3 regions of the Streptomyces sp. NPDC017936 genome follow, and region 2 is predicted to be linked to each of the others. Evidence: riboswitches for the same ligand, from Rfam matches in the RefSeq annotation. Region 2 holds a riboswitch; each other region holds the start of a gene.
The links. A riboswitch is a leader RNA that binds a small molecule or an ion and turns the genes downstream of it on or off. The one in region 2 is predicted to bind cyclic di-AMP.
Positions count from the first base shown of each region.

Region 1: another riboswitch for cyclic di-AMP. It lies ahead of ACH4F6_RS13725 (transglycosylase family protein); the one in region 2 lies ahead of ACH4F6_RS05960 (LysM peptidoglycan-binding domain-containing M23 family metallopeptidase).
Region 3: another riboswitch for cyclic di-AMP. It lies ahead of ACH4F6_RS23515 (transglycosylase SLT domain-containing protein); the one in region 2 lies ahead of ACH4F6_RS05960 (LysM peptidoglycan-binding domain-containing M23 family metallopeptidase).

Region 1 is NZ_JBIRHK010000005.1:445,131-454,905, forward strand. Features, by position in the region: gene ACH4F6_RS13690 (SDR family oxidoreductase) at 1-144, shown strand, start outside; gene ACH4F6_RS13695 (N-acetyltransferase) at 223-966, shown strand; gene ACH4F6_RS13700 (hypothetical protein) at 1,064-1,462, opposite strand; gene ACH4F6_RS13705 (SurA N-terminal domain-containing protein) at 1,753-2,403, shown strand; gene ACH4F6_RS13710 (nucleoside triphosphate pyrophosphohydrolase) at 2,516-3,526, shown strand; gene ACH4F6_RS13715 (cytochrome P450) at 3,870-5,177, shown strand; gene ACH4F6_RS13720 (transglycosylase family protein) at 5,360-6,376, shown strand; cyclic di-AMP (ydaO/yuaA leader) riboswitch at 6,581-6,748, shown strand; gene ACH4F6_RS13725 (transglycosylase family protein) at 6,753-7,451, shown strand; gene eno (phosphopyruvate hydratase) at 7,836-9,125, shown strand; gene ACH4F6_RS13735 (septum formation initiator family protein) at 9,265-9,741, shown strand; gene ACH4F6_RS13740 (DUF501 domain-containing protein) at 9,771-9,775, shown strand, end outside.
Region 2 is NZ_JBIRHK010000002.1:551,270-561,044, forward strand. Features, by position in the region: gene ACH4F6_RS05940 (helix-turn-helix domain-containing protein) at 1-110, shown strand, start outside; gene ACH4F6_RS05945 (DUF6126 family protein) at 107-226, shown strand; gene ACH4F6_RS05950 (tyrosine-protein phosphatase) at 254-1,051, opposite strand; gene ACH4F6_RS05955 (alpha-galactosidase) at 1,270-3,342, shown strand; cyclic di-AMP (ydaO/yuaA leader) riboswitch at 3,650-3,808, shown strand; gene ACH4F6_RS05960 (LysM peptidoglycan-binding domain-containing M23 family metallopeptidase) at 3,813-4,802, shown strand; gene ACH4F6_RS05965 (hypothetical protein) at 5,091-6,959, shown strand; gene ACH4F6_RS05970 (DUF6250 domain-containing protein) at 6,974-7,681, shown strand; gene ACH4F6_RS05975 (SGNH/GDSL hydrolase family protein) at 7,808-8,593, shown strand; gene ACH4F6_RS05980 (TetR/AcrR family transcriptional regulator) at 8,693-9,313, opposite strand; gene ACH4F6_RS05985 (hypothetical protein) at 9,356-9,664, opposite strand; gene ACH4F6_RS05990 (MBL fold metallo-hydrolase) at 9,700-9,775, shown strand, end outside.
Region 3 is NZ_JBIRHK010000011.1:125,038-134,812, reverse strand. Features, by position in the region: gene ACH4F6_RS23530 (glycosyltransferase) at 1-665, opposite strand, end outside; gene ACH4F6_RS23525 (GNAT family N-acetyltransferase) at 999-2,063, opposite strand; gene ACH4F6_RS23520 (HAD family hydrolase) at 2,341-3,165, shown strand; gene ACH4F6_RS23515 (transglycosylase SLT domain-containing protein) at 3,178-3,654, opposite strand; cyclic di-AMP (ydaO/yuaA leader) riboswitch at 3,660-3,843, opposite strand; gene ACH4F6_RS23510 (polyprenyl synthetase family protein) at 4,694-5,704, shown strand; gene ACH4F6_RS23505 (outer membrane lipoprotein carrier protein LolA) at 6,096-7,295, shown strand; gene ACH4F6_RS23500 (ABC transporter ATP-binding protein) at 7,330-8,316, shown strand; gene ACH4F6_RS23495 (ABC transporter permease) at 8,303-9,196, shown strand; gene ACH4F6_RS23490 (flavodoxin family protein) at 9,231-9,775, opposite strand, start outside.

The DNA of each region.
Region 1 (9,775 bases), on a different contig from region 2:
CGGATCACCCTGGCACACAAGGGCGACAGCCGCACGGTCGTCACCGACCCCACCGCCGGCATGTTCGCCGTCGTCAAGGGCGACGTCCTCACCGACAAACAGGCCTACCTCGCCCCCACCCGCTACACCGACTGGCTCTCCTGACGCGGACCCGTCCCGGCGCCGGCGGCAGGTTCCCGAACCCGTTTCCGCGGCTTCGCCGCCCCGCCTACGGTGGCCGGCATGGAACTGAAGGTCTCGTCCCTCGCCGACCGCCCCGAGATGCTCGGCCCGGTCCTCGACATGCCGGACAGCTGGCAGGAGTTCACCACCCAGGACCCGGTGGGCAACGCGCACTACGGCCGGATCCCCGTCGAACTCCCGGAGTACGTGCTGTTCGCGCAGGACGAGCGGGGCGAGGTCCTGGCGCACGCCTACAGCGTGCCCTTCGCCCTGCACGCCGAGGGACGCGGCGAGCTGCCCGCGCGCGGCTGGGACCAGGTGCTCGTCTGGGCCTTCGCCGACCTGCGCCGCGGAGTGCGGCCGGACACGGTGAGCGCGATCTCGATCGTGGTCGCCCCGCACGCCCAGGGCCTGGGCCTGTCCGGGCGCATGCTCACGGCGATGCGGGACAACGCCCGCGCGCGGGGCTTCACCGAGGTCGTCGCCCCCGTCCGCCCGAACGCCAAGCACCGCGAACCGCACACACCGATCGAGGAGTACGCCCACCGGGTGCGGGAGGACGGGCTGCCGTACGACCCGTGGCTGCGGGTGCACGCGCGGGCGGGGGCGACCATCGAGCGGGTGGCGCCGGCCTCCATGACGGTGTCCGCCTCGCTGGAGGAGTGGCGCCGCTGGACGGGGCTGCCCTTCGACACGCGGGGAGACGTCGAGGTACCCGGCGCGCTGGTGCCGGTGCGCTGCGAACCGGAACGCGACTACGCGGTGTACGTCGAGCCCAACGTGTGGATGAGGCACCCGCTCTGACGGGAACCGGGCCGGGTCCGCCGTCCGCGGCCCGGCCCACGGGCCCGACTTCCCAGGGCCGGGCCTCCCAGGGCCCGGCCCGCCGTTCCCGCCCGGGCTACCGCCCGTACGGGTAGCGCTGCTGGTACGGATGCCCCTGAGGCGTCGGCGCCGCTCCGTACGCCATGGCCGACACCGGCAGGATCCGCTTGTCGAACAGGGCGCCCAGCAGCATCCACGTCGCCGTCACCAGGGTCACCAGGATGGCGAGCCCCATGAACTCGTCGCCGTCCGGGCTGTCGTCCGTCGCCAGCCACGGCACGGTCACGCACTCGTACAGCAGGAAAGCGGCGAAGGCGCCCCAGTCCGAGGACCGGCCGCGCCGGATCGCCACGTACAGGAACGGCACCCACACCAGCAGGCCCAGTGAGCCCCACACCAGAACCGCCCAGGCCAGCCGCTGGAACCAGCCGGCCTCCAGTCTCTTCTCCGCGCCCGTCATCGGCGTTGTCGTCATCTCGCCCCCCAAGTAGCCAGGGAGCAAGGGTAGGGCACGACCGAACCCCGGCGGACCTCTCCCTCTTTACCGCGGCATGAGGGAATCCTGTCGCTTTGAGCGGCCTGTGCTTCCCGGTCCCGGGAGCACCGCGGACCGCGGCGCGTTCCGGTCCGGGGGAACCGGGCGCGGCGGTGCCGGAACTCCCGGTGAATCGTTGGTCGAATGGGTTGGCCACAGCCGCACCACTGCCTACCATCGATCACCGCAAGACTTTGTGCACCGCCGCACAATCTCCTCGGGAGGCTTCCTTGCACAGCCGCCGTCGTCGCACCGCGCTCCTGTTGTCCGCCGCGATCGTCGCGGCCGGCCCCCTCCTCACCGCCTGCGGAAGCGAGGCGCATCCCGGTGCGGCGGCCGTCGTCGGCGGCCAGCGGATCACCGTCTCCCAGCTGGAGAACCGGGTCGACGAGGTCCGCGCCGCCCAGCGCGCGGCGGTCACCGACGACACCCAGTACGCGCAGGCCGTCGCGCAGACCGGCACCCTCACCCGCGACACCCTGCACGGCATGGTCCTCGACCGGGTGCTGCACCGCGCCGCCGAGGACGCGGGCGTCACCGTCAGCCGCAAGGAGGTCCAGGAGATGCGGACCGGCCTGGAACAGCAGGCCGGCGGCGCGAAGGGCCTGCGGATGACCTGGCTCCAGCAGTACGGCATCCCGCCGCAGCGCCTCGACGAGAACCTCCGCCTCCAGCTCGAGGCCCAGAAGCTCGCCGCGGCGCTCGGCACCGACACCAGCCAGCCCGCCTTCTGGGACGCCCTGTCGAAGGCGTCCCAGGACCTCGGCGTCGACCTCAACCCGCGCTACGGCGACTGGGACGTGAAGAAGGTCAGCCGGGTCGACGCGAAGACGCCGTGGGTGCGGGACGTGACGGCGGCGGGCGAACAGCGGACGGCCTGACGGACCGCCGTACGGGCCACCGGGCCTGCCGGTGGACGGCAGGCCCGGTGGACGGCAGGCGAGCCTGTGGACAGCCGGCCGGGCCGTCGGCGGCGTGGGTTACGTTCGAGGGGTGAACGCACACAGCAGCTCCGCAGAGGTCTCCCGGGAGGGTGCCCCCGGCCGGGTCGTCCTGCTCACCACCAGCCACCGCGTCGCCCCCGGCCTGCTGTCCTGGCCCGCCTGGCAGGCGCTGCGCACCGCCGACCGCGTCCTGTGCGCGGACGGCGCCCACCCCCAGCTGCCGTATCTGCGCGAGGCGGGCATACGGGTGCAGGAGGCCTCCCCGGCCGCCGAGGACCTGGTCGCCGCCTGTGCCGGCGGCCGCACGGTCGTCGTCGTGGCGACCGGCGAGGGCGAACCGGCCCTCACCGACGGCCTCGCCCGCCTCGCGGGCTCCGGACGCGTCGCCATGCCGGAGCTCGAGCTGCTCCCCGCCTCCTACGACCTCCCCGGCGCCCGCCTCCTCGACCTCGTCCAGGTCATGGACCGCATCCGCGCCGAGTGCCCCTGGTCCTCCCGGCAGACCCACAGGGGCCTGGCGAAGTACGCGGTCGAGGAGGCGTACGAACTCGTCGAGGCCATCGAGGACGGCGACCGCGACGAGCTCCGCGAGGAACTGGGCGACGTCCTCCTCCAGGTCGTCTTCCACGCCCGCATCGCCGAGGAGGACGAGGAGTCCCCGTTCTCCGTCGACGACGTGGCCGCCACCATCGTCACCAAGCTCGTCCACCGCCACCCGCACGTCTTCGGCGACGCGACCGCGACGACCCCGGAGGAGGTGAAGGAGCACTGGCTGCGCACCAAGGCGGCCGAGAAGCAGCGCGAGTCGGTGACCGACGGCATCCCCCTCCACCAGCCCGGCCTGGCCCTCGCGGCGAAGCTCAGCTCGCGCGTGCGGACCGCGGGCCTTCAGGTGCCCCTGCCGGCGTCCGAGGGCATCGGCTACGAACTGCTGGCCCTGGCGGCCCGGGCCGAGTCGGAGGGGCTGGACCCGGAGGCGGCGCTGCGGGCGGCCGCGCGGGCCTACCGGGACGCGATCCGGGCGACCGAGGGCGTGGCGGACCGGGGCCGAGGGGACTGACCCGCTCCGCCGTGCGGACACGCGGTCCGCACGGGACGGACCCGGAGCGCGAACCGGACCCGGAGCGCGAACCGGACCCGGAGCGCGGACCGGAGCGCGGACCGGACCCGGAGGCGGACGTGGGGGAGGAGACCGCCGGACGGAGGGCCGCTCCCGCCGGGGAGGGCCGGACGGGCGCCCGCGTGCCGCGCGCCCCGCGGTCCGTGCCGCCGCCGCCGCCGTACTCCGCCGGACCGTCGGGGAGAGGCCGTGCGCCCGCGACCGGTCGTGGCCGCGGGGGAGCCGCCGTCCGGCCCGCCGTCCTGCGTGAAGCCGTCGCCGTGATCCGGGCTACCGTCGAGGAGTGACCGACCAGCCCACCCCCGACAGCGCCGCCCCGGAACTTTTCACCTGGGAATTCGCCACCGACCCCTATCCCGCCTACGCCTGGCTGCGCGAGCACGCCCCCGTGCACCGCACCGCGTTGCCGAGCGGAGTGGAGGCCTGGCTGGTCACCCGGTACGCCGACGCCAAGCAGGCCCTGGCCGACCAGCGGCTGTCGAAGAACCCCGCGCACCACGACGAGCCCGCACACGCGAAGGGCAAGACCGGCATCCCCGGCGAGCGCAAGGCCGAGTTGATGACGCACCTGCTGAACATCGACCCGCCGGACCACACCCGCCTGCGCCGCCTGGTCAGCAAGGCGTTCACGCCCCGCCGCGTCGCCGAGTTCGCCCCCCGCGTCCAGGAGCTGACCGACGGCCTCATCGACCGGTTCGCCGCACGGGGAACCGCCGACCTCATCCACGACTTCGCCTTCCCGCTGCCCATCTACGCCATCTGCGACCTGCTGGGCGTCCCCCGGGAGGACCAGGACGACTTCCGGGACTGGGCCGGGATGATGATCCGGCACGGCGGAGGACCGCGCGGCGGAGTCGCCCGGTCGGTGAAGAAGATGCGCGGCTACCTGTCCGAGCTCATCCACCGCAAGCGCGAGGCCCTGCCCCCCGAGCCCACCGCCGGCGAGGACCTCATCTCCGGCCTCATCCGCGCCTCCGACCACGGCGAGCACCTCACCGAGAACGAGGCCGCCGCCATGGCCTTCATCCTCCTGTTCGCCGGCTTCGAGACGACCGTCAACCTCATCGGGAACGGCACCTACGCCCTCCTCACCCACCCCGGCCAGCGCCACCGGCTCCAGGACGCCCTGGCCGCCGGCGACCGCACCCTGCTGGAGACCGGCGTCGAGGAACTCCTGCGCTACGACGGCCCCGTGGAACTCGCCACCTGGCGCTTCGCCACCCGCCCGCTGACCCTCGGCGGACAGGACATCGCCCCCGGCGACCCCGTCCTCGTCGTCCTCGCCGCCGCCGACCGGGACCCGGCGCGCTTCGCCGACCCGGACACCCTCGACCTGTCCCGCCGCGACAACCAGCACCTCGGCTACGGCCACGGCATCCACTACTGCCTGGGCGCGCCGCTCGCCCGCCTGGAGGGCCAGACCGCGCTCGCCACCCTCCTGACCCGGCTGCCCGACCTCCGGCTCGCCGCCGACCCGGGCGAGTTGAGGTGGCGCGGCGGCCTCATCATGCGCGGGCTGCGCACTCTTCCCGTGGAGTTCACGCCTCCCGCGTCCCCGGTTCCGGGGACACCGTCCGCACCCGCTCCCTGACCGACCGCCACATGACCGTTCCGCGAAGCAAAGGTGACCGTTCCTCAACTCTGTGATCTTCACGTGATCTGTGCGGCATGAACTTGTGACAAGTGATCGTCTGCCTATACGTTCACTCGTCAGCGCGGCGCCCCGGCTTCACCCGCCGCGCGGGCCATCGCTGTCTCGAGAAAGGCGCCCGCATGCTCTCCGGGAACGGTCGTCACCGTCGCCCCCGTCAGGCCCCGGCCCTCCTCGTCGCGGCCGGCGTGACCGGCTCGGCCATCGCCATCCCGCTGCTGGGCGCCGGCGCCGCGAGCGCCGCCGACGGCGGCGTGTGGGACAGGGTGGCGGAATGCGAGACCGGCGGCTCCTGGAGCGCCAACGAGGGTGGCGGCGAGTACGGCGGCCTCTCGCTGACCCAGGAGGACTGGGAGGCGTACGGCGGACTCGACTACGCCACGCGCCCCGACCTGGCCAGCCGCAACCAGCAGATCTCCGTCGCCCAGAAGGTCCTCGCCGACCAGGGCGTCGGCGCGTGGGGCACGTGCGGGCTGACCTCCGGGCTCAGCAAGGAGTCCGGCTCGGTGGACCTGGACACCGGCGTGGCCGGCGAAGAGTCCGACTCCCCCGTGTCGTCCGGCTTGTCCGACTTGTCGAAGGGGGCGTCCGGCTCCGCGAACTCCTCCGGGTCCTCGGAGGATCCGGGCGAGGCCTCCGCCGACCCCTCCGCCGAATCCCCCGGCGACTCCGCCGAGACCCCCTCCTCTTCGCCCTCGTCCTCTTCGCCTTCGACGCCCGACGACCCCGCAGCGTCCGACGCGTCCGCCGACGCCGGCGCGGAAGGCTCTCAGGCGGGAGGCGCGTCGTCCGCGGCGACCCCCGAGGCGGACAACTCGGACAACTACGCACAGAGTGCCGGTTCCTGGAGCCTCGTCGACACCGGCGCCGCCGCCACCGACACCGGCTCCGGCCGCCACCGGGGCGGCACCGCCGACGAGAGCGCGACCGACGGCACGACCACCGCGTCCGCCGGCCGTCACGCCGCCGGAACGGCCGGCGCCTACACGGTCCGGGTGGGTGACTCCCTCGTGTCCATCGCCGACTCCCTTGACCTGGACGGCGGATGGCGTGCGCTCTACGCCGAGAACGAGGACCTCATCGGGCCCGACCCGAGCAACATCGTGCCCGGTCAGACCCTTGCGACTGGGGTCGAATAGGGGCGAAAGGCCGCTGGAAACGGCGGAGTTCACGTCACACTTCGTGCTGAATGTCCGTTTTGGCGAAAGTGTGGGATGAGTCTCAGAAGCCCTGATCGTCTTTGAAAATCCGTCGATCACGTGCCTACGGTCGTGACCGCTCGGCAACCCGAGCCCCGGCTGTCGCAACGCCGAATCCTGCCAGTGGCAGCCCGGGAACAGTCGTCGCGTCAAGCGCCGTGGGCAGGAGCGGGGGACCCAAGGTAAGTGCCGCACCGGGCAGTCGACCGGAGCGGCTCGGGGTGAAGCCACGCCTCCCGGTGGAGGAGTGGCCGGGCAACTCAACCGGCCCGAACCCGACAGCTCACCTCGCAGGCGTCGGTGAGGGGATCGATCCATGCTGTTCTCCAGCAAGGGCAAGCACCGCCGTCCGTCCAAGGCCACCCGCGCCATCGCCGTCGCCGGTGTCGCCGGCGCCGCCGTCGCCGCCCCGCTGATGGCGGCCGGCAACGCCTCCGCCGCCACCGCCGCCGAGTGGGACACCGTCGCCCGGTGCGAGTCCGGCGGCAACTGGTCCATCAACACCGGCAACGGCTACTACGGCGGCCTGCAGTTCTCCGCCTCCACCTGGGCCGCGTACGGCGGCACGCAGTACGCCTCCACCGCCGACAAGGCCTCCAAGTCCCAGCAGATCCAGATCGCCGAGAAGGTCCTCGCGGGCCAGGGCAAGGGCGCCTGGCCGGTCTGCGGCAAGGGCCTGTCCGGCGCCGGCTACACCGGCGGCTCCTCCGACAGCGGCTCCGGCTCGTCGTCCTCGGAGTCCTCCGGGACCACGACCCGTTCGACCGAGCAGCAGAGCGCCTCCCGCTCCGCCGAGCGCCCGGCCGCCCAGAGCCAGAAGACGGTCACCACCCCGACCGGCAAGAAGGTCAAGAAGGGCGACGGCGAGTACAAGGTCGTCAAGGGCGACACCCTCAGCTCCATCGCCGCGCAGGAGGGCGTCAAGGGCGGCTGGGCGAAGCTCTTCCAGCTGAACGGGGACGTCGTCGAGGACGCCGACCTCATCTACCCGGGCCAGCAGCTGCACCTCAAGTGACACCCGGCCCCCAGCGCGGCCACAGCCCCCTCACATCCGAGGTCCGCACACTGAGGACCTCGTGAGGGTCCCCCCGTCCCCACGGGCTCCCCGCCCCGGTGCGTCTTCCCCCCCCGTACGCACCGGGGCGGGGTTTTCTGCGTCCGGGCCGCCCCCCTCGCCTCCCCGCGGCGTTCGCCGCCCGTTCCGGAGATTGCCCCACCCTCTTTGTTCCGGGCGGGAACAATGTGTACCGTCAGTCTGTCCACGGGACGGTCGGTCGGCTGCCGGAGGCCCCCGGGCGGTTAGGCTCTAGTCGCAAGGCCCAGCAAGGGACCGACAAGGGCTCACCGCGGCCCACGTGCCCGTGCACAACCAGCGTCACATCCCAAGAAGGAGATGCTCGTGCCGTCCATCGACGTCGTCGTAGCCCGGGAAATCCTGGACTCCCGAGGCAACCCCACGGTCGAGGTCGAGGTCGGCCTCGACGACGGCAGCACCGGGCGTGCCGCCGTTCCGTCCGGCGCCTCCACCGGCGCCTTCGAGGCCATCGAGCTCCGCGACGGTGACCCCAACCGCTACCAGGGCAAGGGTGTCGAGAAGGCCGTCCTCGCCGTCATCGAGCAGATCGGCCCGGAGCTGGTCGGCTACGACGCCACCGAGCAGCGCCTGATCGACCAGGCCATGTTCGACCTGGACGCCACCGACAACAAGGGCTCCCTCGGCGCCAACGCCATCCTCGGTGTGTCCCTCGCCGTCGCCCACGCCGCCTCCGAGGCCAGCGACCTCCCGCTCTTCCGCTACCTGGGCGGCCCCAACGCGCACCTGCTGCCGGTGCCGATGATGAACATCCTGAACGGCGGCTCGCACGCCGACTCCAACGTGGACATCCAGGAGTTCATGATCGCCCCGATCGGCGCGGAGTCCTTCTCCGAGGCCCTGCGCTGGGGCACCGAGGTCTACCACACCCTCAAGAAGGTCCTGAAGAACAAGGGCCTGTCCACCGGTCTCGGCGACGAGGGCGGCTTCGCCCCGAACCTCGGCTCCAACCGCGAGGCCCTCGACCTCATCCTCGAGGCGATCAAGGAGGCCGGCTACACCCCCGGCGAGCAGATCGCCCTGGCGCTGGACGTCGCCGCCTCCGAGTTCTACAAGGACGGCTCCTACACCTTCGAGGGCAAGGAGCGCTCCGCCGCCGAGATGACCGAGTACTACGCGGAGCTCGTCGCCGCGTACCCGCTCGTCTCCATCGAGGACCCGCTGTTCGAGGACGACTGGGAGGGCTGGAAGACCATCACCGCCCAGCTCGGCGACAAGGTCCAGCTCGTCGGCGACGACCTGTTCGTCACCAACCCCGAGCGCCTGGCCCGCGGCATCGAGGAGGGCGCCGCCAACGCGCTGCTCGTGAAGGTGAACCAGATCGGTTCGCTCACCGAGACCCTGGACGCCGTCGAGCTGGCCCAGCGCAACGGCTTCAAGTGCATGATGTCCCACCGCTCCGGCGAGACCGAGGACGTCACCATCGCCGACCTCGCCGTCGCCACCAACTGCGGCCAGATCAAGACCGGCGCCCCGGCCCGCTCCGAGCGCGTCGCCAAGTACAACCAGCTGCTGCGCATCGAGGAGATCCTCGACGACGCCGCGGTGTACGCCGGCCGCAGCGCCTTCCCGCGGTTTCGCTCTGCGAACCAGTAGGCACGGCAAGGGCTGAGCCGGCCGGCCCCGGGTTGGTCCGACCCGGGGCAGGGGTCAGCCAGTCGTACGTACGTCCCCGTACTCGGTCCCGTACCGTGTGCGGGGACGTACGCACGTGTGAGACGGGAGGCGGGGACAGATGGCCGCGAGGGACCGGGACCGTTTCTCCACCGCGACCAGGATCCGGTTGCTCGGCGAGCAGACGGCGGCCCGCGTCTACCGCTCCCAGACCCGGCGCCAGGCCCGCCGCTCCCGCCTCACCGGCCGCGCGGCCCTGCTCGCGCTCGTCCTGTGCTCGATGATCGTGGCCCTGGCCTACCCCATGCGCCAGTACGTCTCCCAGCGCGCCGAGATCGCCGATCTGGAGCGCGAGAGGGAGCACGCCAGGCAGCGGGTGGAGGAACTGCGCGACCTCAAGGCGCGCTGGCAGGACGACGCCTACGCCGAGCAGCAGATCCGGCAGCGGCTGCACTACGTGATGCCGGGGGAGACGGGCTTCGTCGTCATCGACCCGGACGCGGCCAGGCAGTCCCGCACCGACCTCGGGGCGGCCGACCGCCCCTGGTACTCGAACGTCTGGGACGGGGTCGACAAGTCCGACGCCTCCCACCAGTGAACCGACAGCAGAGAGACTTTCGTACGGCCATGGA
Region 2 (9,775 bases):
GCATCGCCGCGCAGGACCCCGACGGGGTCGAGCTCCTCTTCGTCCACACCCTGCTGCAGAGTCCGACGGCCGCCCTGTGCCTCGGCCCCACCCCTGGAGAGACGCCATGAGCGACATCGAGGAGAAGTTCCCCCGGAGCCTGTGGATCCGGCTGATCATCTACATCGCCGTGGGGCACCTCTTCGCCGGGTTCCTCTGGCTGCTGTTCGAGGTCGGCGCCAAGTAGGGGAGACCGGGCTCCGGGAGCGCCCGCTCAGTCCAGCAGGCGCTCCCGCAGCCGCTCGCGGGTCCGCGGGGCCAGCCCGAGGCCCTGCTCCAGGTAGGCCTCGACACCGCCCCAGGTGTCCTCGATGGTGCGGAACGCGGCCGTGAGGTACTCGGCACGGGCTTCGAAGAGGGGGCTCAGCAGCTCCATGACCTCGGGGGAGTACGCCTCGGCGGAGGTGCCGCTGCGGCGCACCTTGTAGCGGCGGTGCTTGGCGTTGGACTCCAGGTAGTCGGCCATGATCGCCTCGTGCTCCACGCCCACCGCGAGCAGCGTCACGGCGACGGACAGACCGGCCCGGTCCTTGCCCGCCGCGCAGTGCATGAGCGCCGGGACGCTGTCCTCGGCGAGGGAGTGCAGCACGCGCGAGTGCTCACCCGTGCGCTCCTTCACGATCGAGCGGTAGGAGGCGATCATCCGGCCGGCCGCCTTGCCGTCGCCGAGGATCCCCCGCAGCTGCTCGATGTCGCCGTCGCGGACCATCTTCCAGAACTCGGCCCCGTCCGCCGGGTCGGAGAGCGGCAGGTTCACGTTGCGCACGCCCGGCAGCTCGACGTCCGGGCCCTCCAGCCGCTGGTCCGCCGCGTTGCGGAAGTCGAAGACCGTGTGCAGGCCCAGCGAGGAGAGGAAGGCGGCGTCCTCCTCGGTCGCGTGCGCGAGGTGGCCGCTGCGGAACAGCACGCCGTGCCGCACCCGCCGTCCGTCGACGGTGGGCAGGCCGCCCACGTCACGGAAGTTGCGCACACCGGCCAGCTGGGACTCGGTCGACGGGATCTGCTGCGTCACAGGGGCTCCTGGCGGTCGTCGGTCCCGGCCGGCGCGGCTCGGATGGCCGACGGAACGCTTCCCCGACGATACGACAACGATGCGTGGCGCAACGGATCGCCCACAGTGAGCAGGAGCACGTGTCCGGCTCATGGGCCGTGCGGGTGTTTGCCCAGGCGGGCCCCGTCCCCTGATGATGTCGGAGCTTGATCGCACCTGTTCGAATCAGTGGGGGTTTGATGCCCGAGTCCGCCGCCGACGGCCGCACCTGGCTCCTTACGGGGCCCGCCAGCAGTTACGCCGTCCATGTCACCGAGGCCGACGAGCTCGTGCACCTGCACTGGGGCCCGCGGCTCGCGCTCGCCGACGCCGAGGCCCTCGCCGAGCGCCCCCTGCCCGACTACTGGTCCTTCGAGTCCCCGCTCGACGGCCGGGAGGAGTACCCGGTGGAGGGCGGGGCCCGCTTCGTCCGGCCCGCCCTGTCGGTGCGCGGCGCCGGGCGGCGCGGCACCGAGTGGACCTTCGCCGGCCACGAGACCGAGGGCGGCGAACTGCGCCTGCTCTTCCGTGACGCCGGGCTCGGCGTCACCCTCCACTACCGGATGCGCGACGACGTCGTCGAACGCTGGGTGACCCTGCGCAACGACGGCGACGAACCCCTGGAACTGCTGCGCGCCGACTCCGCCGCCTGGAGCCTGCCCGACCGCGACGGCTGGCGCCTGTCCCAGCTGCACGGCCGCTGGGCCGCCGAGTCCCGCCTCACCCGGGGGCCCCTCACCTACGGCGAGAAGGTCATCGGCAGCCGCCGCGGCCACACCGGCCACCAGCACCTGCCCTGGGTCGCCCTGGACACCGACGCGACCGAGGAGCGGGGCGAGGTCTACGGCTGCGCCCTCGGCTGGTCGGGCTCGTGGCGGATCGCCGTGGCCCAGCTGCCCGACGCGCGCGTGCAGATCACCGGCGGCGCCGGCTACGACGACTCGGGCCTGCTGCGGCTGGCGGCCGGGGAGTCGTTCACCACGCCCGTCTTCGCCGGCCTGTGGACCGACGCCGGCTTCGGCGGCGCGAGCCGCGCCTGGCACGCCTACCAGCGGGCGCACGTGATCCCGGAGGCCGGGCGCGACCGGCCCGTGCTGTTCAACTCCTGGGAGGCCACCTACTTCGACATCTCCGAGGAACAGCAGGCGAGCCTCGCGCGGCGGGCCGCGGACATCGGCGTCGAGCTGTTCGTGGTGGACGACGGCTGGTTCGGCGCGCGCACCGGCGACCACGCCGGGCTCGGCGACTGGCGGCCCAACCCCGAGCGCTTCCCGCGGGGCCTCGAGCCGCTCGCGGACCAGGTGCACGCGCTCGGCATGCAGTTCGGCATCTGGGTCGAGCCCGAGATGGTCAACGCCGACAGCGACCTGTACCGGGCGCACCCCGACTGGGTGCAGTACCAGCCGGGACGCAGGCGGACGGAGCTGCGCAATCAGCTGGTGCTCAACCTCGCGCGCGAGGACGTCCAGGAGTACCTCTGGCAGCAGCTCGACGGACTGCTGTCCAGTGCGCCCATCGACTACGTGAAGTGGGACTTCAACCGCTGCTTCACCGACGCCGGCTGGCCGGACGACGACTACCCCCAGCGGCTCTGGGTGGACCACGTGCGCGCCCTGTACGCGCTGCTGGACCGGCTGCGGGCGGCCCATCCGGGCGTGGCCTTCGAGTCCTGCTCGGGCGGCGGCGGGCGGATCGACCTCGGGATCATGAGCCGCACGGACCAGGTGTGGACCTCCGACAACACCGACCCGCTGGACCGGCTCGCCATCCAGCACGGCTTCAGTCAGATCCACCCCGCGCGGGTGATGGCCGCCTGGGTCACCGACAGTCCGAACACCCAGCTCAACGGCCGGGTCAGCTCGCTGCGCTTCCGGTTCGTCAGCGCCATGGCCGGGGTGCTCGGGGTCGGCGGGGACCTCTCCGAGTGGTCCGGGGAGGAGCTCGCCGAGGCCCGCCGCTGGGTCGATCTCTACAAGGAGATCCGGCCCCTCGTGCAGCACGGCGAGCTCTACCGGCTGCGGCCCCCGGAGGGGGGCCTGAGCGCCGTGCAGTACGTGCGCGGGGACGAGTCCGTCGTCCTCGCCTGGCTCCAGGCGCAGCGGTACGGCGAGCCGGTGCCGGCGGTACGGCTGCGCGGCCTCGACCCGGCCGCTTCGTACGAATGCCTCGAAACGGGCGAAGTGCACCGGGGGGCGGTGCTGGTGCACCACGGGATGCGCACGGGGCTCCGTGGTGACCTCGATGCGACGGTCATCCGCTTGCGTCGCATCTGAGTGATCTGTCCGGATTGGGGGCCTTCATTCCAACTCGGCCGGGAGTAAAGGGTCCTGGGGGCACGTCACGTGAGGAGCGTCATATCCGTGACCGTGCGTCGCTCGTCATGTTCACGTAATTTCGGTGCTCTTCCCGGCCGTTCGGTGGGCGGCGGCCGTTCCGGTACACGGAAAGTGACCGGGATTCCCCGCCGGGGGCCGGGAGGAAGGGGGCAGGGGGGCAACCCTCGCTTGTCGTCGTGCGTCCGGGTCGCTTACGTTCCACACCGATCCGGACGGACGCCGAATCCTGCCGCCGCCCGGAGCCCGCACACACTCACCCGTGCACGGCAGGAGCGGGGGACCCACAGGCAGAACCGCCTGTTCCGGTCTCCGGAACAGGCTCGGGGTAAAGCCGCGCCCCGGCGCGGCCGGGCATCTCCAGCCCGCACCCGACAGCTCACCTCGCAGGCGCCGGAGAGGAATCCGCCATGCCCGCGAAGGGTAAGCACCGCCGCCCGAAGACCCAGCGCTTCACCCGCTCCCTCGCCGCCGCCGGAACCGGTGGCGCCGCGCTCGCCCTCCCGCTCATCGGCGCCGCCGGCGCCCACGCCGCACCGGCCGCGCAGCCGGTGTCCTCGCTTCCGGAGAAGGCCGTCCAGAGCGTTCCGGTCGCGCAGCCGGCCGCCGCCGGCTCGAAGTCCGCCGCGAGCGCCACGACCTACACGGTGCGGGCGGGCGACTACCTCTCCAAGATCGCGGACGAGCAGCACGTCGGCGGCGGCTGGCAGAAGCTGTACGCCGACAACCGCGCGGCCGTCGGCGACGACCCGTCGCTGATCCACCCCGGTCTGAAGCTGTCGATCGGCGAGAAGGCCGCGACCGGCGCCACCGGGTCGCCGTCCGCCGCGGCCGGTTCCTCCTCCTCGTCGAAGTCGTCGCAGTCGTCCAAGTCCGCGAAGGCCTCGGAGGCCTCGGAGGCCTCGCGGTCGAAGGCCTCGGAGTCCGCCGGGCAGTCCTCGTCCTCCCGGACCACGGCCGCCCAGGGCGCCGGGAACGACGGCGGCTCCAGCGGCTACGCCCTGCCCACGGCGAACGCCGCCGTCGGCACCCCGTACCGCATGTCCGGCAGCATGTGGTCCAGCGGCTACCACACCGGCGTCGACTTCGTCGTCCCGACCGGCACCTCGCTCAGGGCCGTCGGCGCGGGCACGGTCGTCTCCGCGGGCTGGGGCGGCGCGTACGGCAACCAGGTCGTCATCCGGCTCGCCGACGGCTACTACGCCCAGTACGCCCACCTGTCCTCGCTCTCGGTCTCGGCCGGCCAGACCGTCTCCGCGGGCCAGCAGGTCGGCCTGTCCGGCGCGACCGGCAACGTCACCGGTCCGCACCTGCACTTCGAGATCCGCACCACGCCGAACTACGGCTCGGACATCGACCCGCTCGCCTACCTCCGTTCGCACGGCGTCTCCGTCGGCTGACGCCTGGCGCGACCAGCTGCCCCACGCCGGAGGCCGGACCCGTTTCCCGGGTCCGGCCTCCGGCGTGTTTGCGTCTTCATGATCATTGTGTTGCGGTCGTATGGCGGTCCCCGCCGGACCGTCGACAGGCGGGACGGAGGGGGGAGACAGTGATCTCCCGTAGGGGACAAGCGCTTTCCGCGATCCCGCGCATGTCCGACACGTCGAACGTCGTTCGGCTTCATGGACGGTGACCGGACATCGCGAGGTGGCCGACCCCACGACCACTCCCATCGTGAAGGACCACACGTGAACCCCACCCGACGCCGAAGAACCGTCGCCGTCACCGCCGCCGCCCTGCTGGCCGGGCTCTTCTCCGCGCCCGCCGGCCAGGCCGCCGAGCAGCCGCGCCGGATCGTCGAGAACCTCGACCGGGGCCTGGTCGCCGTGCCGTCCGGCGAGGGCACCTTCCTCAGCTGGCGCCTGCTGGGCACCGAGTACGCCCGGTACGGCGACGCGATCGCCTTCAACGTGTACAAGAACGGCCGCCGGCTGAACCGCGAGCCGATCAGGAAGTCGACGACCTACCAGGACGACTCCCGGGGCAGGGGGACCTACACCGTGCGCGCGGTCGTGGGCGGGCGCGAGCAGCGGCCGGGTTCCGCGGCCCTCGACCTCGCCGAGGGGTACGCCGAGATCCCGCTCGCCGCGGCCGACGGCTACACCGTCCAGCACGCCTGGCCCGGCGACCTCGACGGCGACGGACGCTACGAACTCGTCGTCAGCCGGCTCTCCGGGACCCGCGACCGGTCCGACCTGCTGGAGGCGTACACCCTCACCGGGGAGCGGCTCTGGCGGGTCGACCTCGGCCCGGGCTCCTACACCCAGGTCGGCGGGAACGGCGCCAACGACCCGGCGCCCGCCGCGATCAGCGGCTCCACGGCGATCGGCGGCTACCGCAACGACGACAACGTCACCGTCTACGACCTCGACGGCGACGGGAAGGCCGAGGTGCTGGTGCACACGGCCGACGGCACCACCTTCGCGGACGGCGCGCGGGTCACCGCCGCCTCGCCCGCCGACCAGTTCGTCTCGGTGATCGACGGCGCCACCGGAGCCGAGCGCACCCGGCAGCCCGTCCCCGACGACTTCGCCGCCGACGGCCCCTCCGGCGGCCACTTCGGCATCGCCCATCTCGACGGCGTCCACCCGAGCCTGGTCACCAAGCTGGTCACCCGCGTCGGCGCCAAGCGCGGCACCTTCCGGATCCTCTTCCAGACCTGGGACTTCGACGGCACGGACCTCGAACGCCGCTGGAAGTACGTCGTCCCCTCCGACAGCGGCGCGACCAGCTTCCACCAGATCCGCACCGTCGACGTCGACAGGGACGGCAGGGACGAGATCGCCGACGGCAACTACGTCGTCAACAGCGACGGAACCCTGCGCTACGTCGTCGACGGCGCCGGGCACGGCGACCGCTTCCACATCGCCGACCTCGATCCCGGCCGCCCCGGCCTGGAGGGCTTCGCCATCCAGCAGGCCGAACTCGGCGTCGTCCCGAACTTCCCCTGGTACTACTACGACGCCGACACCGGGGAGCGTCTGGTCACCGGACAGCACCCCGCCGACTGGGTGAACGACACCGACATCGACGTCGGCCGCGGCAGCACCGGGGACATCGACCCCGGCCATCCCGGCTACGAGTACTGGACCTCCACCGCCGACGTCACCGCACCCGGCGCCGGCGTCCACAACGTCCAGGACGGCAAGGTCTCCACGACCACGCCCAGCGTCAACTTCCGCATCTGGTGGGACGGCGACAAGGCGTCGGAGAACCTCGACTTCACCCGCGTCGAGAAGTGGGACCCGGCCACCGAGACCAGCGCCACGCTCTTCGACCCGGCCGGCGTCGTCTCCGGCGCCCGCAACGCCACCCCCTTCTACGGAGACCTCCTCGGCGACTGGCGCGAGGAGATCCTCGCCGAGACCGCCGACCACACCGCCCTGCGCCTGTACACCACCACCGAGCCGACGCGGACCCGCCTCTACACGCTCGCCCAGAACCCCGCGTACCGCCTGGGCTGGACCGTGCGCGGCTACCTCCAGTCGACGTACACCGACTACTACCTCGGCACCGAGACCCGTCGCGTCCCCGCGCCCCGCATCACGACCCCCTGAAGGAGCACTTTCCCGTGACCACGTCCCGCAGAGCCTTCGGCGCCCTGGCCGCCGGCGCGGCCCTGGCCGCCCTCGCCCCCGCGGCGGAGGCGAGCGCCGCACCCCGTCACCGCCGCCTGATCGCCCACGACGACTTCCGCCGCGGCCTGCGCCGCTGGGCCGTCGAACTGGAGAAGGGCGGCACCGTCACCGCCTCGCGCGGCACCCTGGAGGTCGACGTGCCCGCCGGCGCGACCATCTGGTTCAAGCAGCGGCTCGAAGGACCGTACGTCCTGGAGTACACCGCCACCCCGGTCTCCGCGGGCGGCGCGAACGACCGCGTCTCCGACCTCAACAACTTCTGGAACGCCGTCGACGTCCGTTCCCCGGACGACCTCTTCGCCACGCGGCGCGGCGGCGCCCTCGCCGAGTACGACTACCTGAAGACGTATTACGTCGGCTACGGCGCCAACACCAACACCACCACCCGGCTGCGCCGTTACGTCGGCCGGCCGGGGGTCCGGCCGCTGATCCACGACTACACCGAGCCGCTGTTGACGGCGAACGAGCCGCACCACGTCCGCATCGTCTCCGACGGCTCCACCGTCCGGTGGTGGAACAACGGGCGGCTCGTCTTCGACCACACCGACCCGGAGCCGTACACCGCCGGGCACTTCGCCTTCCGCACCACCTGGAGCCATTTCCGGATCGACGACTTCCGGGTGTGGTCGCTTATTCCCTGATTGGCCAACTCTTTAGGAGTGGCTTATCTCACCGTCCGTCAACCCTTGCCTACGGTCGCGTAGGTCACATTCGAAGGTGAATCATGCACTGCTGTGGCAGACGATTCGAAGAGTGACAACAGATCAGTGATCGGGTCGTACGTGGCGGTGGGCGACAGCTTCACCGAGGGCGTCGGCGACCCCGGCCCCGACGGGGCGTTCGTCGGCTGGGCCGACCGGTTCGCGGTGCTGCTCGCGGACCGGCGGCCCGAGGGCGACTTCAACTACACCAACCTCGCGGTGCGCGGCAAACTCCTCGACCAGATCATGGCCGACCAGCTGCCCAGGGCGGTGGAGCTCGCTCCCGACCTGGTCTCCTTCTGCGCGGGCGGCAACGACATCCTGCGTCCCGGCACCGACCCGGACGAGGTGGCCGAGCGCTTCGAGCGGGCGATCGCCGCGCTGACCGCCACGGCGGGGACGGTGATGGTGACGACCGGGTTCGACACCCGCGGCGTTCCCGTGCTCAAGCACCTGCGCGGCAAGATCGCCACCTACAACGGGCACGTCCGCGCCGTCGCCGACCGGTACGGCTGCCCGGTGCTCGACCTGTGGTCCCTGAAGTCGGTGCAGGACCGCCGGGCCTGGGACCACGACCGGCTCCACCTCTCCCCGGAGGGGCACACGCGCGTGGCGCTGCGCGCCGGACAGGTCCTCGGCCTCCAGGTGCCGGCCGACCCGGAGCAGCCCTGGCCGCCCCTGCCGCCGCGCGGCACCCTGGAGATCCGGCGCGACGACGTGCACTGGGCGCGCGAGTACCTGGTGCCGTGGATCGGGCGCCGGCTGCGCGGGGAGTCCTCGGGCGACCACGTCACGGCCAAGGGCACGCTGTCGCCGCACGACATCAAGATGCGGATCGCCGCGGTGGCGTGAACCGCCGGGGCACGGCCGGCCGTCGACGGGGGGCGGCCGGCCGCCCCGCGTGCCCGCTCCGGACGAGCCGCCGCCGTGCCCCCGCGCCCGCCGGGGCCCTCAGCGCTCCGGGGCGCCCACCGTGCCGTCGTCCAGCGCGAGTTCCCGGGCCAGCGCCTGGTCCACCCACTCCTCGGCCCGGGCCCGCGACACCGTGCCCTGATAGGACGTCAACTGCACGGCGAGGCCGTCGAGCAGGGCCGTCAGGCGCAGGGCGGCGCCCGACGGGTCGGGGCAGCGGAACTCGCCCGCGGCCACGCCCTCCCCGATCACCTCGGTCAGCGCCGCCTTCCACCGCCGGTCGAGGTCGCGGGCCACCTCCCGCAGGGCGGGCTCGCGCAACGACACCGCCCAGCCCTCGATCCACAGCCGCCAGCCCTTGGCCTGGCCGGTCGGCGCGTACCAGCGCACCGCCGACCGCAGCCGGCGCAGGGCGGTGGTGCGGCGGCCGAGCAGCTTGCGCAGACGGGCCAGGTCGTCCTCGGCCGCGCGGGCGAACGCGGCGGCGACCAGCTTCTCCTTGGTGGAGAAGTGGTAGAGCACGAGCGCGTTGCTCACGCCGAGCGCCGCGGCCACGTCGGCGATCCTGACCGCCGCCACGCCCCGCGCCTCGATCTGCTCGATGGCGGCCCGCAGCAGCTCCTCGCGCCGCTCGGCCACGCTCAACCGGACTCTCGCCACGGGCGTCACCCTACACAGCCCCCGCGACCTGCGCCGACGCCGTCAGAGGCGGCGGTGGCGGCCGAACCGCTCGGCGACGACCGGCGGCCGCCGCGCGCCGCACGGCCCGCGCACGAGCCGGTCGACGACCAGGGAGCCCCGGCAGCCGGTCCAGCCGGTCCAGCCGGTCCAGCCGGTCCGGGCGAGGGACGACGAGGGGGCGGTCGCGCGGACTCCTCGACCGGAACCGTTGCTGAACCGTGAGTCGGTGTCAGGAGGGGAGCGGCAGGTCGACGAGGCGGGGCCGCCGGGCCGGCCGTCGTCGCGGGCCCCGGACGAGGCCGGTCCGGCTCTGTCGTAGGAGCCGACCATAATGGGAATCCTCAGCGACTCCACCTGGAGGTACCGTGCCCGGTTCCCGTTCCCTGAGCCCCGGGCTCCGCGCGTTGCAGCCCGAGGCCTTCGGCGCGGACCCGAGCGGTG
Region 3 (9,775 bases), on a different contig from region 2:
AGGATCAGGCCGGTGGCGCAGCCGAGGCCGGGGTCGGCGGCGAAGGGCGCGGTGAGTTCGGTGAGCCAGCGTGGGTCGGCGACCACGTCGTCGTCGGTGAAGGCGACCACCTCGCCGCGGGCGGCCGCCAGCCCCGCGTTGTGGGCGACGGCGAGACCGGGCACCGGCTCGGTCACGTACCGCACCCGCTCGGCGTACTTGCGCTCGATCAGGTCCCGGGTGGCGTCCGTCACCGGCGCGTTGTCGACGACGACGATCTCGAAGTCCGGGTGGTCCTGGTCGAGCATCGAGTCGAGCGCGTGGGCGAGCTGTCCGGACCGTTCCCGCGTGGCGATCACCACGCTGGTGCACGGCGGGGGAGACGCCTTCGCCTTCGTCTTCGCCGTCGGCTCCGGCTCCGGCTCCGGCTCCTGGACGATCCGCTTCCGGGCCTGCCCGGCGAGGACCGTCCGGGGGTCGGCGCCCTGCGGAACCCGCCCGAGCAGCGTGCCGACGGGTCGGCCGGCCCTCCTGACCAGGAGGAACACCTCGCCGTGGGTGACGGGCGGGCTGCCCGGCCCGGGTCTGAGGACGGCCTCGGCGCCGTCCAGGTCCAGCTCGGCGACCTGGACCGGACCGATGTCCAGGAACCGCCTGATCTCCTGTTCCACCCGTTCTCGAGACATGAACCCCCCTGCTCTCATGAGCCCCTCCCCTGGCACGACCACGAGCCTCCCCGAGTGAGCCGCGACCACGACCGCTCGGGCCGCGCCCACGACCGCCGGGCCACGACCACGACCGCTCGGGCCGCGCCCACGACCGCCGGGCCACGACCACGATCGCTCGGGCCGCGCCCACGACCGCCGGTCCAGGACCACGACCGCCGGGGCCGCGACCGCGCCCCGGGGAGCCGCTCCCGCGCCCCGGGGTGTTTCCGCGCCCCCCGAGCCGCGTGCGCGACCCCGGCCCGTGGGACGGGCCGCGCCCCACGAGCCGTGGTCCGCCCGCCGCGGTCCGTCTCACGCCCGGCGCAGCCGGCCCGCGTTCCTCAGCATCCGTGCGGCCGTCGCCGCGAGCCGCGGCCGGTGCCGCACGAAGTGGTGCGCGCGGCGCGAGGGCTCGCGGCTGAGCCAGGCGAGCGCCGCTCCCACGCCGGGACGCGTCCACGTCCCCTCGTAGACGGGCAGCTCGCCCGTCCTCAGCGAGTCCTTGTACTCGGCCGCGCCCCGCCCCAGGTCGAGCAGCCCGACGCCCTCGGCGGCCGACGCCTCGGCCATCCGCAGATGCAGCACCAGGCCCGGCGAGTACTTCGAGAACTCCGGGTCGTACGCCGGGAACCAGCAGGCCAGCACGGTCGCCGAGCGCAGGCCGAAGTGCGCGGCGATCGGCCGCTCACCGGCGTAGAGGACGGACAGCGTGCCGGAGCACTCCGGGGCGCGGGTCCCGGCGAGCGTGTCGACGAGCCGGGTGATCCACTCCTGGGCGAACCGGTCCCGGCGGCCGGTCCGCCGGTACTGCGCGGACTTCCACGCCATGAGCGTGCGCAGCGCGGCCGGATCCCGCTCGTCGAACACGAACCGCAACGGGCCGACCTGTCGGCCGAGCCGGCGTTCCTTGGCGAGCGTCGTCTTCAGGAACTTCGGCGACTGCGCGCGCAGGACGGACTCGTAGGTCTCGTAGCCCTTCTCCACGTCGATGACGTAGGCCGCGTACTCGGCGGCCGCGCGCGAGACGAACAGGCCCTGTTCCGCCTCCAGGTTGTCGAAGGCGAAGCTGGACAGGGAACAGGCCCGCATCAGTTCGTCCGCGTCCAGCCCGATTCCCGGTGCCAGAACGGCTCCCTGGGCGTCCGAGACGCCGTACGCGAGGGCCTGGCCCTGGCCGAGCCGGCCCCGCTCGTGGGGCAGGAAGCCGACCGGCTCGCGCCCCTCGTACACCACCGCCACCCGCGCGCGCGGCCGTACGCGGCCCACCGCGTCGGCGAACTCCGGTTCCATGAAAGGGTTGCGCGGGACCGTCGACGCCGCGCGCAGCGCCCGCCACCGCTCCCGTTCCCCCTCGCCGAGATCCTCCGGCCTCAGCACGCGAACACGTCCACTGCTCAACCTGACCCCCCGATCAAGTCCCCCCTGGACCCTTGGACGGTACCCCTCCAGGCAGTTCGGGCGGTAGGTAGCACACCATGTTGTTGCCAACCGGTGCAGAGGCCTTTAACCGGTCTGTACCCGACGTTGTGGTGGAAAGCCGTTTCAGCCGTGCGCAACCCCGCCGGTTCCCCGCTCGCGTCGTCCCTTCCGCCGGCACCGGCCGGGGCCGGACGGACGGTGAGTCGGGGGCGGACGGAATCCGTATTCTCTGATCATGGCCGCACCCTTCGCAGATGCCGCGCGCTGCGCGTACTCCCTCGTCGCCACCGACCTGGACGGAACGCTGCTGCGCGGCGACGACACGTTCTCCGACCGGTCGCTCGACGCGCTGGCGCGGGTGGCGGCCGCCGGCGCCCGCCACCTCGTGGTGACGGGACGGCCGGCCCCCCGGGTGCGGCCGCTGCTGGAGAACCTGCACAGCAGGGGGCTCGCGGTGTGCGGCCAGGGCGCGCAGTTGTACGACGCCGGCGCGGACCGTCTGCTGTGGTCGGTCACCCTGGACCGGGAGCTGGCGGAGACCGCGCTCGGCAAGATCGAGGCGGAGGTCGGTCAGGTGTACGCGGCCGTCGACCAGGACGGCGTCGACGGGCTGACGCTCATCGAGCCGGGCTACCGGATGCCGCACCCGACCCTGCCGGCCCTGCGCGTCGGCTCGCGCGACGACCTGTGGTGCGCGCCGATCAGCAAGGTGCTGCTGCGTCATCCCGCCTTGTCCGACGACGAGTTGGCGGCGACGGCCCGCTCGGTGGTCGGCTCGCTCGCGACCGTCACCATGTCGGGGCCGGGCACGGTGGAGCTGCAGCCGTGCGGCATCACCAAGGCGACGGGTCTGGCACTGGCCGCCGAGCACCTGGGGCTGCGGCCGCAGGAGACGCTCGCCTTCGGCGACATGCCCAACGACATCCCGATGTTCGACTGGGCGGCGCACGGTGTCGCGATGGCCGACGCCCACCCGGAACTCAAGGCGGTCGCCGACGAGGTGACGACGTCGAACGAGGACGACGGCGTGGCCGTCGTCCTCGAACGGCTCTTCCCCTAGGAGGGGTGCCGGTCAGTAGGCGCCGAAGACGTTGTCGATGGAGCCGTAGCGCGCGGCCGCGTAGTTGCAGGCCGCGGTGATGTTGGCGACCGGGTCGTACGGGTCGTACGAGGTGCCGGGCACGTGGTACGCGGTGAAGGTCGGGTCGATGACCTGGAGCAGGCCCTTGGAGGGGGTGCCCTTGACCGCGTTGGAGTCCCAGAGGTTGATGGCCTTCGGGTTGCCCGAGGACTCACGCATGATGTTGCGGTGGATGCCGTTGTAGGTGCCCGGGATGCCGCGCTCGGCCATGATCGCGAGCGACTCGCGGATCCAGCCGTCGAGGTTGTCGGGGTACCCGGCGATCGTGGTGCCCGACCCCGTGCCGGCGGCGGACGCGCTGCCGGCGCCGACGAGCGGGAGGGTGAACACGGCGGCGCCGGCGCAGACGGCGGCGACGGTCCGGGCGAGGCGGATGCGGGCACGGCGGGGCTGAGCGGCAGCGGACATGGCGGTCTTCCTCTCCGACGCCTGCGAGGTGAGCTGTCGGGTTCGGGCGGAAAGGTGCCCGGCCGGCCGCCGTGGGCACGGCGACGCGACTTCACCCCGAGCCGGTCCGGTACGTACGTGACGTACGGCCCGGCGGCCTACCTGGGTCCCCCGCTCCTGCCGTGCGCGAGTGTTCGTCGATGGATGGCGAAGGGCGGCGGCAGGATTCGGCGTCCGCCCGACTGGGCGGGAACGTATGCGAGAGCACATGTCCGGAACAAGTGCCTGATTCACTGATCGCCCCAATTGACCTTGGTCTGAGGGGTATGGGGTACTTGATCCTTTGCCGTCGGGAAGCATCAAGTCGCTTGCGGGGAAAGCGGAATCACGGATTCCGGGGCCGGGCGCCCTCGTGTCGCGAAGTGAGCCAACTCACGGGCGATGACAAGAGGGGTGAATCGGACAATAAACCTCAAGTCCCTTCCAATGGGGCGCAGTACGGAGGCGAAGGGGAACGCGCCGCTCCCGCGGGCCGATCGGCCGGCGCGGCCCCGGGGCGAGGGGGCGCCTCGCCCGGTGGGCGGGTGCGCGCCCGGTGCGGCCCCGGTGGGCTCCGGTCCGCCGGGGCACGCGCGTGTGAGGGGCCGGTCCGGGCCGGCCTGCCCGCCGAGGGCCGGGGAGCGCTCCCGGACCGCCGGACCGCCGGGTCGCGGGGGGCGGAGGGGCCCCTGGGGCGGCCGGTGAGGGCGTGGTCGTTTCGGGGAGGGAGCCGGGCGCCGGAGGCGGCGTCCGCCGCTGCGCGGGACATGAATCGCCGCTTCCCGGTCAGTCGATACGTGTCCGCCGGTACCGGCCGGTCAGAAACATGCCGGCCGTGATCCGGAACCGCCCGGGCTGCACCGGTGTCTCCCGCGCCTCCCGGTCGGGCGATGTGGGGGCCGAGGGCGTGGGGGCTTATCGGTGATCGAAACGTGACCGGATACGCTGAGCCGAGTGGTGGCAGCGACCTATCGACAAACCGTGTAAGCGGCAGTGGACACCAGCAGACAGGAGACCCCTCGTGACCGTCGTCGGGCCGTTCGGGCTGAGCGTGCGGGACCAGGCTCTGGAAGCCGATGTCCAGGCCGGATTGGCGGCTGTCGAGGAAGGCTTGCTCGAGGCCACCAAGAGTGAGGTCCCGTTCATCACGGAGGCCGCCCAGCACCTGGTGCGGGCGGGCGGGAAGCGGTTCCGGCCGCTGCTCGTGATGCTCGCGGCGCAGTTCGGTGATGCGTACGCGCCCGGAATCGTGCCGTCGGCGGTGGTGGTGGAGCTCACCCACCTGGCCACGCTGTACCACGACGACGTGATGGACGAGGCGGCCGTCCGGCGGGGCGTGCCGAGCGCGAACACCCGGTGGGGCAACTCGGTGGCCGTCCTGACGGGGGACTTCCTGTTCGCCCGCGCCTCGCACATCGTCGCCGACCTCGGGCCCGAGGCGGTCCGGGTGCAGGCGGAGGCGTTCGAGCGGCTGGTCACCGGCCAGATCCTGGAGACCGCGGGGCCGCAGGACGGACGGGACCCGGTCGAGCACTACCTCGACGTGCTGGGCGGGAAGACCGGGTCGCTGGTGGCGGTGTCGTGCCGCTTCGGGGCGATGATGTCGGGCGCCGACGACAAGGTCGTGGACGTGCTGACCCAGTACGGGGAGCGGCTGGGGGTCGCCTTCCAGCTCGCCGACGACGTGCTGGACATCGCGTCGGACTCGCACGAGTCGGGCAAGACGCCGGGGACGGACCTGCGGGAGGGCATCCCCACGCTGCCGGTGCTGCGGTTGCGGGAGCGGGCGGCCCGGCTGTCCCTGCCCGAGGACCTCGCGCTGTGCGAGCTGCTGGACTCCGACCTGAGCGACGACGCGCGGCACGCGGAGGCGCTGGCCGCGCTGCGGGCCCACCCGGCGCTGGAACAGGCCCGAGCGGACACCGTGCGGTACGCGAAGGAGGCGCGGGCCGCGTTGGCGCCGCTGCGGGAGTGCGGGGCGAAGTCGGCGTTGATGGAACTGTGCGATGCGGTGGTGCACCGGGCGGGGTGAGGGGTTCGCCCACCCGCCCGTCTCGGCTTCTCGAGGAGCGGCCCTCGAAAGGCCTCGGGGCTCCGCCCCGGACCCCGTGGGGACCTCGTCCCCTGCGCCCCTGACGGGACTGCGCCCCCTTCACCCTGACGGACGCCCGAGCCCTCGCCGGTCCCTCCGTGCTCGCTCCGCTCGTCCCCGGCCCCCTACGGGACGGCCCCGTCCGTCCGACGTCGTGTCATACCGCAGGCGTACGCGGAGTTGAGTCCTCGGGTTGACGCATGGGGGTGGCTGATTTGGTCAGATGGGGACAACGGAAAACACCACTCCTCACCGATTCGGGTGAGAATGGCGGCTTGAGGGGACGTTCACGACATGACCGGCCGCCGCCGACGACGGAGGTAAGGCACACATGGCACCGTACGCATCCGACGACAGCACGCACGCGGGGGAGGCCGACGGCCCGAGGGGCGGGCGGCGCAAGGTGGCGCGGTACGTGGTTCCGGTCACCGTGGCGGGTGTCGCGGCGGCGACGATCGGGCTGGTCCCGGCGCTGGCCGACTCGGGCGACCCGGACCTGCCGAAGATCAGCGCGCAGCAGCTGATCGAGAAGATCGCCGCATCGGACGTGCAGCGGCTCTCCGGCACCGTGAAGATCACCACCGATCTCGGCCTGCCCGACCTGGGCGGGCTGGAGAGCGGGCTGCTCTCCGGGGCCGCCGGGGAGGCGGGCGGCTCGTCCGCCGACCCGTCCGCCAAGCTGACCGAACTCGCCTCCGGCACGCACACCCTGCGCGTCGCCGCCGACGGCCCGGACCGGCAGAAGGTCTCCCTGATGGAGAACGCCGCCGAGTACAGCCTCATCCACAACGGCAAGGACGTGTGGGGGTACGACAGCGCCTCCAACGAGGTCTACCACTCCACGGCGGAGCAGGGCGCGAAGGACGACGCGACCCCCGTCCCCACCACGCCCCAGGAGCTCACCGAGGAAGCCCTGAAGGCGGTGGACGACACCACTTCCGTCACCGTCGACGGGACCGTCCGGGTCGCCGGCCGCGACGCCTACAAGCTGCTGGTCGAGCCCAAGCAGTCCGGTTCGACCGTCGGCGCGATCAGTGTGGCCGTGGACGCGAGGACCGGGCTGCCGCTGAAGTTCACGCTGACCCCGTCGAGCGGCGGCGCCGCCGTCGTGGACGCGGGCTTCACCCAGGTCAGCTTCGCCGGGCCGGCCGCCTCCACCTTCGACTTCACGCCCCCCAAGGGCGCGAAGGTGACCGAGGGCGACACGGCCGAGGCGCCCGAGGACCCGGGCGCGTCGCCCTACGAGGACTTCGACCGGGACTGGGCCCTGAAGACCATCGGCGAGGGCTGGACCTCCGTCGCCGCCTTCGACACCGGCGGCGAGGGCGTCCCCTCCTCCGGCGACCTCCCCGACGCGGGCGGCCTCGGCGGCTTCCTGGACTCCTTCGGCGACAAGGTCACCGGCAGGTTCGGCTCCGGCACCGTCTTCTCCACCCGCCTGGTCAACGCCCTGGTCACCGACGACGGCAAGGTCTACGTCGGCGCCGTCACCAAGGACGCCCTCGTGAAGGCGGCCGACTCGGGGCAGTAAGTACCCTGACGTGAACCGACGATCGGGGGAGCCGATGGACGACGACGCGGCGGAGGCGGCCGGGGCGGCACCGGGTGCGGACGACACGGCCGGAGCCGTCATCCGCACCCGCGCCCTCACCAAGCGCTACCGCGGCGGACAACTCGCCGTCGACGGCCTCGACCTGGCCGTCCCGGCGGGCAGCGTCTTCGGCTTCCTCGGTCCGAACGGCTCCGGCAAGACCACCACGATCCGCATGCTGATGGGCCTCATCGAGCCCACCTCCGGCACGGCGCGGGTGCTCGGACGGCCCATGCCGCACGCCTCCCGCGCCGTCCTGCCGCACGTCGGGGCCCTCATCGAGGGCCCCGCCCTCTACGGCTTCCTCTCCGGCCGCGACAACCTCCTGCGCTACGACGCCGCCGACCCGGCCGCCGACCCGCGCACCCGGCGGACCCGCGTCGCGGCGGCGCTGGAGCGGGTGGGGCTGACGGCCGCCGCGGGCAAGAAGGCGAAGGCCTACTCGCTCGGCATGAAGCAGCGGCTGGGGCTGGCGGCGGCCCTGCTCCAGCCCCGCCGCCTGCTCGTCCTCGACGAGCCGACCAACGGCCTCGACCCGCAGGGCATGCGCGAGATCCGCGTCCTCGTCCGCGAGCTCGCCGCCGACGGCACCACCGTGTTCCTCTCCTCGCACCTCCTCGACGAGATCGAGCAGGTCTGCACCCACGCGGCCGTGATGGCCCGCGGCCGCCTGCTCACCCAGGGGCCGGTGGCCGACCTGGCGGCCCGGGCGCGCGGCCGGCTCGCCGTGACCACCCCGGACCCGGCGGACGCGGCCCGGGTGCTGAAGGAGCAGGGCGTCGGCGATGTCGTCGTCTCCGAGGACCGCGTCACGGGGGAGCCCGCCGGCCGGGACCTGGCCGAGCTCAACGCGGCGCTGGTCGGCGCGGGCGTCCGCGTGCGCGGCTTCGGCATGGAACGGGCCTCCCTGGAGGACGCGTTCGTGGCACTCACGGGGGAGGGGTTCGATGTCGCGGGTTGACCTTCGGGGAGGGGGGACGGGCGCCGTCGCCAAGCCCTCGCCCCTGTGGACCCTCGGACTCTTCCGCAGCGAGTTCGTCACCACCCTCCGGCGCTGGCGGACCCTCGCCCTGCTGGGGGTGCTGGCCGCCGTGCCCGTCCTCGTCGGGATCGCCGTGAGGATCGAGACCGGTGACGGCTCGGCGGCCGGCCCGCGGGGCGGCGGCGACGGGCCGGCGTTCATGGCGCAGATCACCAACAACGGCCTGTTCCTGGTGTTCACGGCGCTGGCCGCGACGCTGCCGTTCTTCCTGCCGATGGCCGTCGGGGTCGTCGCGGGCGACGCGATCGCCGGCGAGGCGAGCACCGGCACCCTGCGCTACCTCCTGGTCGCCCCCGCCGGCCGCACCCGGCTCCTGCTCGCCAAGTACGCGACCGCGGCGGCCTTCTGCCTGCTGGCCACCCTCGTCGTCGCGGGCTCGGCGCTGGCGACCGGCGCGCTGCTGTTCCCGCTGGGCGACCTCACGACGATCTCCGGGACCCGCATCAGCTTCGCCGACGGCCTGCTCAGAGCCCTGCTGATCGCGCTCGTCGTCGCCGCGTCCCTGCTCGGGGTGGCCGCGCTCGGTCTGTTCGTCTCCACGCTCACCGGCAGCGGGATCGCGGCCATGGCGACGACCGTGGGCCTGCTCATCACCGTGCAGATCCTCGACCAGATCCCGCAACTGCACGCGATCCAGCCGTACCTGTTCTCCCACTACTGGCTGTCCTTCGCCGACCTGGTGCGCGACCCGGTCCACTGGGACGAGCTGCGGAAGAACCTCGGCCTGCAGGCCCTGTACGTGGCCGTCTTCGGCTCGGCGGCCTGGGCGCGCTTCACGGCGAAGGACATCACCGCCTAGGGCCCGTCCCGGCCGCCGCGGCCGGCGGCGCCCGTCACTCGGTCTCGTAGGGGAAGCGCGCGAGGGGTGCCTCCTGGGCGAAGAACGTCTTCGCGCGCGCCAGCGCCTCCGCGTCGGCCAGGACGTCACCGGGCTTGCTGCCGTTGCCCAGCAGCACCCCGCCGAACCGCATCCCCATGTACGCGGCCGAGTTGCGCAGCGCGCCGGCCAGCGGGTCGGCGACCACCGTCTCGGTGTGCGCGAGCGCGGCCACGCCCCACAGGGTCCGCCCCGCGAGCCTCGCCTTGAAGTCGAGGCCGGGGGTGCGCAGCCAGCCCGACCAGTGGTCCAGGTAGCGCTTGGTCTGGGCGGAGAGCGTGTACCAGTACAGCGGCGAGGCGATCACGATGTCCGTCGCCGCGAGCGTGGCGTCGAGCAGCCGGGCCGTGGCGCCCTCGGTGGGGCGGACGTGGTCGTCGTCGTGGCGCAGGTCCTCGAAGTCGGGCAGCGGGTGCTCGACGAGGCTGATCCACTCCTGCTCGACCTCGGCGGGCAGCTGTTCGGCGGCCCGGCGGGCCAGCAGCTCGGTGTTGCCCTCAC